DNA from 2 places in the Bacillus sp. BC08 genome. Region 1 is predicted to be linked to the other one. Evidence: riboswitches for the same ligand, from Rfam matches in the RefSeq annotation. Region 1 holds a riboswitch; the other holds the start of a gene.
What was found. A riboswitch is a leader RNA that binds a small molecule or an ion and turns the genes downstream of it on or off. The one in region 1 is predicted to bind S-adenosylmethionine.

Region 1 (4,946 bases):
CAGTTGTATCAAACAGTTCATTTGCATCAATGCCAGCAAGTGGATTCCCTGTAATATTACGCGTTATATCACCACAAGCTCCAGCTGAAGATAACCCAACTCTTGCTAATCGTTTAAAAATATCTGGCATTTGATGAATTTCTAACCAATGAAACTGAATCGCCTGTCTTGTTGTAATATCTATTACGTCACGCCCATAATCCTCAGCGATAGAAGCAAGCACTTCTGCCTGTGCATTCGTAATAATCCCTGAAGGAATATTTACACGCATCATAAAATAACCAGCTTCTTTCGGTCTTTGTAAATACAACCCTGCCCATTTGAATGCATCCCACTCTTCTTTCGGAATAGATTCGAAGCCATTCTCTGCATAGTAAGGAATATCATTAAAGATTTCCAATCCATCTTTTTTTAATTTATTTTTCTCAGTCTGATTTAATTTTTCATTGTTAGCCCATACTTTTTCATAACTCATTTTTTAATCCCCCTATATAAAGTGAAACTTTAATCAGTGGGAAGTGTTCATCCCACATTGATTATTAGCCTTAACCAATCGGGCATTTACGGGCAGTTCATCTCCCACCTAACTTCTTTGCCCTAGCCAAATTTCGAGATGGTAGTTTTACTGCCCGCCAAATAGCGGGGTAAAACTACGCTCTTGTAAGTACTTCACGATTTGTTCTGCACATTCTTCAATAGAATACTTGTGCGTTTCTACAATTAACTCTGCTTTCTCTGGCTCCTCATACGGTGAATCAACACCAGTAAACTCTTTAATATCACCCTGTCTTGCCTTTTTGTATAACCCTTTTGGATCACGTTTTTCACACTCTTCAATTGGACATTTTACAAACACTTCTATAAACTCATCTGCCGCTAATAGATCTCTAACTTGTTTTCGGTCTACTCGAAACGGTGAAATAAACGCTGTAAGAACAACAGTACCTTGATCTACAAATAGCTTCGCTACTTCGCCAATCCGTCTTATATTCTCCATACGATCACTTTCAGAAAAACCTAAGTCTTTATTTAAACCGTGACGTATATTATCCCCATCTAGTACATAGTTTCCAATATTCTTTTCAAATAGTTTACGAGCAACCGCGTTCGCCACCGTAGATTTACCTGAAGCTGATAGACCAGTAAACCAAACTACAAAACTATGATGCCCATTTTTTACTCTTCTCTCATCTTTTGAAACAGATGCTGTATGCCAAGTAATATTTGTATCCATCTCATTCTCTCCCTATTCTGTTACTACTTCTTTTTTTAAACCTTTAATTAGTACTTCTACTACTTCTTTACGACTAAATGTACTTGGTGGAACCTCACCGTTTCTTAATAACTCTCTTACTTTCGTACCCGATAAAATGACATGATCCTCTTTTCCGTGCGGACATGTTTTCGTGGAAGCCATCGCTTCACATTTCGTGCAGTAAAAACTATGTTCAAAAAATAGCGGTGTAATCCCTAACTCTTCCACTGTAAAGTTTGTAAAGATTTCTTGCGCTTCATAAGTACCGTAATAATCTCCTACCCCAGCGTGGTCGCGCCCTACAATAAAGTGGGTACATCCAAAATTCTTTCTAACTAATGCATGGAATATCGCTTCCCTCGGTCCTGCGTAACGCATCGCTGCAGGAAATACACCTAAAAAGACACGATCTTTCGGATAATAGTTTTGAAGTAATACTTCATAGCTTTCCATCCTTACATCAGCAGGAATATCATCCGACTTCGTTTCCCCAACGAGTGGATTTAAAAAGAGGCCATCTACAATTTCAAGAGCAGATTTTTGAATATACTCATGAGCACGATGTACTGGGTTTCTCGTTTGAAATCCGACTACTGTTTTCCAACCACGTTTTTTAAATTCTTCCCTCGTTTCAATTGGATCTAAATGATAAGAAGGAAACTGATTATTTTCAAATCGTTTTGTAAGAATAATAGCTCCACCGACATAAACGTTCGATCGTTCATATAATTTTTTCACTCCTGGATGAGCATCATCCGTCGTTTTATATACAAGTAATGCTTCTTTCTCTTTATCAGGTATAAAAATATCTTCTATTTGAATGACACCATATACATTTCCACTATTAACAAGCTTTACTTCTTCTCCAGCTTTTAGATTTTCTGCTACTTCTTCTGTTACCGGCAATGTAATCGGTATACTCCATACGCTACCATTTGCTAAGCGAAGCGTTTCTACGACCGAATCATAATCTTTCTTCCCTAAAAAACCAGTAAGCGGGCTATATCCCCCTGTCGCTAATAGCTCCAAATCACTTAATGCAATGTTGTCTAGCCCAATTTCTTTTTCAATTTGTGATACGTCGTATGTCTCGTCTATACGGTTTACTAATTCGTTTCTTGTACTCATTTTCTATACCCTCTCTTAGCTTTATTTTCAAATTCATCTTATTGGTAATGAAGACCACATTCTGTTTTCACTTTCCCGGCCCATCTACCATCTCTCGAATCGCCACCCTCTCCTACAGGTAACGTGCACTTCTCACACCCAATACTTGGATACCCAATATCATGCAGCGGGTTATACGGCAAACTATGTTTGTACACATATCGCCACACTTCTTTCCACGTCCAATGAATGAGTGGACAAACTTTAATCGATTGAAAACGATGATCTTGATTTATAAACTTTGTATGCTTACGTGTTTCTGATTGTTCCCTCCTTAAGCCCGATATCCATGCTTTTTCCGCTGCTAATGATTTTTCTAACGGTAAAATTTTTCTAATTTTACAACAAAGGTTCGGATTACTTTCCCATAATTTCTCACCATGCAACTTCGCTTGTTCATCAAGTGTAAGTTCCGGCTGTTTTTCTATAATATTTAATGAAGGAAATCGTTCCCGCACTTTTAGAATTAATTCATACGTTTCGCGAAAATGAACATTTGTATCTAAAAATACAACTTTAGCAGATGGATTTACTTGGTTTATAAGATGTAGTAATACCATCCCTTCCACTCCAAAGCTACATGCGTATACAATTTCACTTTCATATTCTTTATAAGCCCAACTTAATACTGATAGCGCGCCTTTCGTTTCATCTTCTTCTGAAAATGGAACATTATTTTCTTCCCACGTTTCATACGTCAACATGTTTTTTCCCCCTGTAAAAGCAAAAAGACGGTTTTAACCTAATATAATAGGTTAAAACCGCCTCTAGTTTTTCTAGTCAGCGCTTTTTACTTTAAACGTACCTTTTCACTTTTCTCTAATTGAATGACTTTCCCATCTTGCACAACAATTGTAATTGAACCATATTTCATATCAGCAAGCATCGCTTGAATTTTCTCAGATACTTCCTCAAAATGTTCCCGTACACTCACGCGAACAGCCCCCCTTTTTATTCATAAAAAAAATCTTTCCCATTTCGAAAAGACTGTTCGGTAATATATTTTACCTTATCTTTCAAAATGGATTCCATTTTGCTGGATTTAGCACCTTGCTTTCTATAAGCAGGTTGCCGAGCTTCTTCGGGCCAGTTCCCTCCGCTTCTCTTGATAAGCTTTGTATTTGTATTTTATCACAATTCTGATTTTTTTCAATCCTAGTTTTCCGATATATTTTAATTATTTTATTTTACAAAAAAGGAATTGCCCATCCGAACAACTCCTTTTCTCTATTTAAACAAGTTCTTTAATACGTATGCGATCGTTCCCAATAATATTTTCATATGTTTCGCGTTCTACAACAATTTGTGATGTGCCGCCTTTCGCGAAGACGACAGCCGGTCTACGAATCCGATTATAATTGTTCGCCATCGAGTACCCGTATGCCCCTGTACAAGAAATTGCTAGTAAATCAGCAGAAGCAACTTTCGGTAGAGTAATATCCCAAATTAACATATCTCCACTCTCACAGCACTTCCCAGCAATCGAAACAACTTCCTCGTTCTCATCATTCCCTCGATTCGCTAACATCGCTTCATAACGAGCGTTATATAAAGCAGGTCTTAAATTATCAGTCATCCCACCATCCACTGATACATATTTCCGAATACCAGGAATGTCTTTCACAGATCCGACTGTATAAATTGTCGTTCCAGCATCCCCTACAATACTACGGCCTGGTTCAACCCATATTTCTGGCAGGGGATAATTACATACTGTAAATTGCTCCCTCACCGTACTTGTTACAGCTCGCACATATGTCTCAAGAGTTAATGGTGTATCTGACTCTGTGTAGCGTATTCCGAATCCTCCGCCTACATTTAATACTTTTACTACATAGTTCGCGCGCTCTCTCACTTCTTCTAAAAATTGATGAAGAACTTCAATCGCTCGAACAAATCCAGCCGTTTCAAATATTTGTGATCCGATATGTGAATGAATTCCTAACACATTATAATTTGATTTTTGTAAAGCAAGCTCAATTGCTTGCATCGCTTGACCATTTGACACGCCAAATCCAAATTTCGAATCATCTTGACCTGTTGTAATATATTCATGTGTGTGCGCCTCTACTCCAGGCGTTACACGAATTAATATGTTCACAAATTTCCCATGTTGCACTGCTAAATCATGCAAAATTTCTAATTCTAAGAAATTATCCACGACAAAACAACCAATATTTTCCTGCAGAGCCATCACGATTTCTTCTTCTGTTTTATTATTGCCGTGAAAATGAATACGAGATGCTGGAAATCCCGCTTGAAGCGCAGTATATAATTCCCCACCAGAAACAACATCTAATGACATATTCTCTTCACGAGCTACTCGGCACATCTCCATGCACAAGAACGCCTTGCTTGCATATGCTACTTGATAAGAGAAACCACTTTCTTTAAACGCACGATGAAACGCGCGGCACTTTCCTCGAATAGACTCTTCATCGTATACATAAAGTGGTGTTCCGTATTGTTTTGCTAGCTGCGTCGTATCGCACCCTCCAATTTCTAAGTGTCCTTGCCCATTGAT
Region 2 (4,946 bases), on a different contig from region 1:
TTCAATACCCTCTCCTTATCTTCAGCACTTAGACCTAAATCTATTTTCGTCAAATCACCTTCAATAAAGTGCATAACTACCTTTTTTAAGATGCCTCTTTCTTGAAAAATGCGTATTGCTTTACTTTTCGACCTCACTAAAAGAAGAATTTTAACATCCTCTTTGGCTAATTCTTTCACTAATTGCTTTCCAATAAAGCCTGTTCCACCAGTTAAAAATACTGTTCTCATATAAAATCTCCTTTTTAGTACTATTTAGTACTAATTTGATGTAAAAAAAAAGCTTCTTTATCGAAGCAATTTTAAAAAATGATCTGCTGTTTTCGTGATTACAGTTGCATCCTTCAATGTTTCTGAAATAAATAACGCTCCTTCAAGATTTGTAATAAAAAGGGATGCAACCTCATCAATATTAATCGTATTTCTGAATTCTCCATTCTCTACCCCTTGTTTAAGTAATAGAGAAACTTTCTTTTGTAATCCTGTAAAAAAAAGACCTATTTTTTCTTTTATTTGCGTGGCCTGTGTAGGACTTTGAATATAAAGAGTAATAAATGGACAGCTTCCCTTATACTCTCTCGACTGAACTCCTTGTGATAATTGCTTTAAAAACAGTTGGATACGATCTTCAACTAAAAATTGGTTCTGAGAAAGTACGTCATCAATTGCAGATTGATACATTTCAATCCAATAATCAACGACCCCTTCTAATAATACTTCCTTATTAGAAAAGTGATAATACACATTAGACTTTGAAACTTTGCTTACACGTACTAATTCATCCATACTTGTATAAGCAAACCCTTTTTCTAAAAATAATGTTGCAGCTACTTCAATCACACGTTTTTGATTCATTAATTTTACCTTTGTCATAAATAGAACTATATAGTACTAATTTAAATATTGCAAGCATTTATGTTAATTTTGAAAAAATTTTAATTAAAAAAGTTCCCCTAACATTGATTTTACTGCAAAAAATCTTAGCATCAGCGTTACGCAAAAAAGAAAAGGAGTGGATTTCCCCCCACTCCTCCTTACAATCACTTACCCCTGATTCCTCTGCGCCTCTCTAAACTCTTCCTTCACCTTCTCTAACAGCCCTTCTTCCGTAATTAATCGATACGCTGTATGTGCTAGTGCTTTTGCCGATGTAATTAATGCTTTGTCTCCTAATTCTGAACGGGCTGCTTCTCTAAATTCATTCGTATGTGCAATTAAATCGTCTGGACCGATTTTAATATATGGATGAATTGTCGGTACGACTTGGCTTACGTTTCCTGCATCTGTTGAACCGATGCCAAATCTTTCTTTCCGATTTACGTCTTCACCTTGTAATTCTAGTTCTTCGGCTACGACGTCATTAAATGTTTTTGTTACGAGTAGTTCATCGATTTCATTTTGGAATTGATGGATTTTCACTTTCGTACCCGTTGCTAATGCTGCTCCCTCTGCGATGTTTCTTACTTTCTCTGTTACTTCCGCACATCTTTTTCTCGTTGCTGCGCGGATGAAGAACCTTGCTGCGGCGTAGTCAGGAATAATGTTAGGTGCTTTTCCGCCCTCAGTAATAACGCCATGAATTTTCACGTCTGACGGAAGTTGTTGGCGAAGTGCATTAATGCTGTTATACAGCTGGATAATCGCATCTAATGCGTTAATTCCTTCTTCTGGTGAAGCTGCGGCGTGAGCTGTTTTTCCGTAAAAGTGAAAATCAAGTGGATCGACTGCTAGTGATGGACTCGTTGTCGCTGTTTTTCCGCTCGGATGAATCATAAGTGCCGCATCAACATCTTTAAATAAACCAGCTTTTACATAACTCGATTTTGCGCTACCGTTTGGCCCGCCTTCTTCTGCTGGCGTTCCGAATACGACAACTTCCCCGCCAATTTCTTCAAGCGTTTCTGATAATGCGATCGCTGCCGCAACGCTAATTGTGCCAATCAAATTGTGACCACACGCATGACCGAGTCCTGGTAAAGCGTCATACTCAGCTAAAAATGCAATGACTGGACCTTGTTTACCTGAACTTTTTCGCGCGATAAAACCTGTTTCATGTCCAGCAATATTGTGTTGTAATTGAAATCCTGCACTCCCTAGCAATAGACTCAACGTTCTTGATGCGTAAAACTCTTGGTTACCAATCTCCGGATTCGCATGAATATCGTGACTTGTTTCTATGTACTTTTCCTTATTTCTTTCAATACTCTCTTCAATTGTTTTTCTTTGTGACGTTACTCCAGTCGCTCCCATTTTTCTTCCCCCTTATATTTTCACATAAAAAAGCCTCTTTCTAAAAGATAGAAAGAGGCTTCTGCATATACAGTCAAAATGAGCTTCTTTCTTATCTTTCAAGTTACCTTGCTGGAATTGGCACAGTATTCATAACGAATCCGCTGCCGAGGTGTCATAGGGCCAGTCCCTCAACCTCTCGTGATAAGAATTTTCATAAAATTATATTAAATTACATTCATTCTAAGTTCATTTCGATTAAAAGTCAAGGAATTCCTATCCGAATTTACCGAATATCTAAAAATCCTTTTAACACACCAATTGTTTCTGGTGCTTGCAGCCTTGCACATACGTACGGAAATTCCATACTGCCTTCAAACATCATTTGAGATGTGAGCGGTGCCCCTGCCCAAAAGATTTCATCATCGATTACGATAAACGGGAATGCTTTATTTTGTCTTTGTAACTTTACATTTTTTAACGGAACTGGTCCATCACTATACACTGTTATTTGCGCATTTGTACGCATTAACGCTTGCCATACTCGTTTATCCACTTGCTTTGTACTTGGAAGTGAAATAATAATTTTTCGTTTTGCAGCTAAAATATCTTTCAATAACCCTTTCGGTTCTTCAAGATTCATTTCCATAAACCAGCGTAAACGTTTCGAAATTTTTCGTTCCCACAATTGTCTTGATGTCGTACGATCATACACATCTCCATGACGTTCTATATGAGCTGTTAATTGTGATAACGCTTGTTTTCTTGAAAGGTTTTTACGCATATAATGACAATCTGATAATTGAATGAACTTCCCTCTCGCTCTCGTTACAGCTACATTGACGAGGCGATGGTTTTTATGGTCAAAGAATAACACACCAGGTCGTTCTTGCGGGTAACTATCCACTGTATCAAAAATCATCATATCTCTTTCAGACCCTTGAAACTTATGAACCGTCGCTGCTAAAACAGGTATGTTTTGATATTTCGTTCTCTGCAACATTTCTCTAATGCACGTTGATAAAAAGCGGGATTGTGCTCTGTAAGGCGTAACAACACCGATCGATTGAACACCATCTAACAGTCCGATTAACATCATTTGCATCGCTACTAAACCAGACATAATGTTAAAACGAGAACCTGAAGCAGCGTCCTTTAACGAAAAGGCTCCCATTAGACTCGTATCAAATAAAACGCTCGCCTCATTTGCGAACGGTTGCAATTGCGCAAGTTCTTTACGGTCTGAAACAGACGGATGATCGTATACTCTATTTTTATAAATAAACGAATTTGTAAACTTCGATATATCCGCATGCATACGTCTTTGTTCCTGCAACATAAAGAGGTTCGGATGTGCTTCTGATTTATTGACAGACTCAACAATCCCCGCATGGTAAAACATATCTTCCCCGAGCCATTTGCGAACGAGTTCATGGTTCGCCATCGCAATTGGAGGTAACTGTAAAAAGTCACCACATACGACGATGCGTTTTCCAAGTGAAGCAGCTAATGCAATTTGCGGAACATATGCCATACTTACTTCATCTACGACAACTAAATCAAATGTACGCTCATAAATCAATGAATCAATGGCACATTTCGATAAAGTTGCGCCAATTACTTTCGCATTTTCAATGTATTCTTTTTCTACTTCTTTAATTTTCGCTTTTTGCTTTCGAAGATCACTTTCAATCTCTTGTATACGCTTCTTATCAGCAGAAGTCGCTTTATATGATAAAATCTTTTCACGAAGATCTTGTCGTGTTTCCTCTAAATAGAGTCTTTCTTCTCCCCATGATCCGTTCGTCGTTTCAACTAACTTCGACGTAAGCAACGTTTCATGATTTCGTATATGTTCATGTTGACTATAACCGTAACGAACAATTTCGCCAGGCGTCCATTTCTTTTTCTTCTCAATTTGCTTCGTTACTTCACTCATTAATACGTCCACTGCCGCATTACTATGAGCTAATACAAGTACCGATTTTCCTTTTTGATAATGCGCCGAAATAATACGTGATAAATTGTAAGACTTCCCTGTTCCAGGTGGTCCCCACACGTACGTTGTCGGATTGTAAAACGAACGATACGCCAATTCATTTTTCGGATTTTTCATCTTCTCAATATGTTTCGGACTGCTCGTCCCATCAACAAGACGCTTTATACGATTACGTTTTAACTTATCTTTATGTGCCTCTTTCAATCGCTCTTGTAGTTGCTCTAACAATTGCCACGGTTCACTGTATAAAACAGCTTCTCGTATTTCACCTTGTATATAGTCATTTAATTTCAGTTCTATTTCTAATCCATGTACAGATAATACTTCTCCTGTCGCTTCCTCACCATCAAACTCAATTCGAATTGGTGAACCTTCAGGTAAGCTTACTTCCGAAATAAGCTGAAATACGTATACCGTACTTTCATAATCTGTATATAAAAAACGACCATTCATGATAGAAATTTTACTACCACCTATCGTTTTCCAATGTTTAATTTCATACGCTAATGCATAGTGCCACTCTTTCATCGTTGCCGATAATGAAGGAGTTTGAGTAGGTGTATTCATCGTATAATCTCCTTCCTTCTCCCCAAACATACTTTCTCACTATACCATATAACACGCTAAAATTTGTAAGGTTTTTATCTTGCTTATTTTCTTAATTTTCAATAACATATTGTATATAATTTTCAGAAAGAAGGAATCTACATGCCAGTTAG

Region 2: it holds a riboswitch for S-adenosylmethionine, as region 1 does, so the genes downstream of both, ACXVYO_RS06310 (M20 family metallopeptidase) here and ACXVYO_RS05490 (YezD family protein) in region 1, are expected to answer to the same signal.

What each region holds. Positions count from the first base shown of each region.
Region 1 is NZ_JBTGPA010000023.1:110,860-115,805, reverse strand. It holds gene ACXVYO_RS05510 (nitrite/sulfite reductase) at 1-475, opposite strand, end outside; gene cysC (adenylyl-sulfate kinase) at 623-1,234, opposite strand; gene sat (sulfate adenylyltransferase) at 1,247-2,383, opposite strand; gene ACXVYO_RS05495 (phosphoadenylyl-sulfate reductase) at 2,422-3,126, opposite strand; gene ACXVYO_RS05490 (YezD family protein) at 3,213-3,356, opposite strand; SAM riboswitch class I at 3,429-3,537, opposite strand; gene lysA (diaminopimelate decarboxylase) at 3,654-4,946, opposite strand, start outside.
Region 2 is NZ_JBTGPA010000027.1:4,239-9,184, forward strand. It holds gene ACXVYO_RS06300 (alpha/beta fold hydrolase) at 1-230, opposite strand, end outside; gene ACXVYO_RS06305 (TetR/AcrR family transcriptional regulator) at 288-854, opposite strand; gene ACXVYO_RS06310 (M20 family metallopeptidase) at 1,044-2,249, opposite strand; SAM riboswitch class I at 2,338-2,439, opposite strand; gene ACXVYO_RS06315 (AAA domain-containing protein) at 2,515-4,824, opposite strand; gene ACXVYO_RS06320 (VOC family protein) at 4,936-4,946, shown strand, end outside.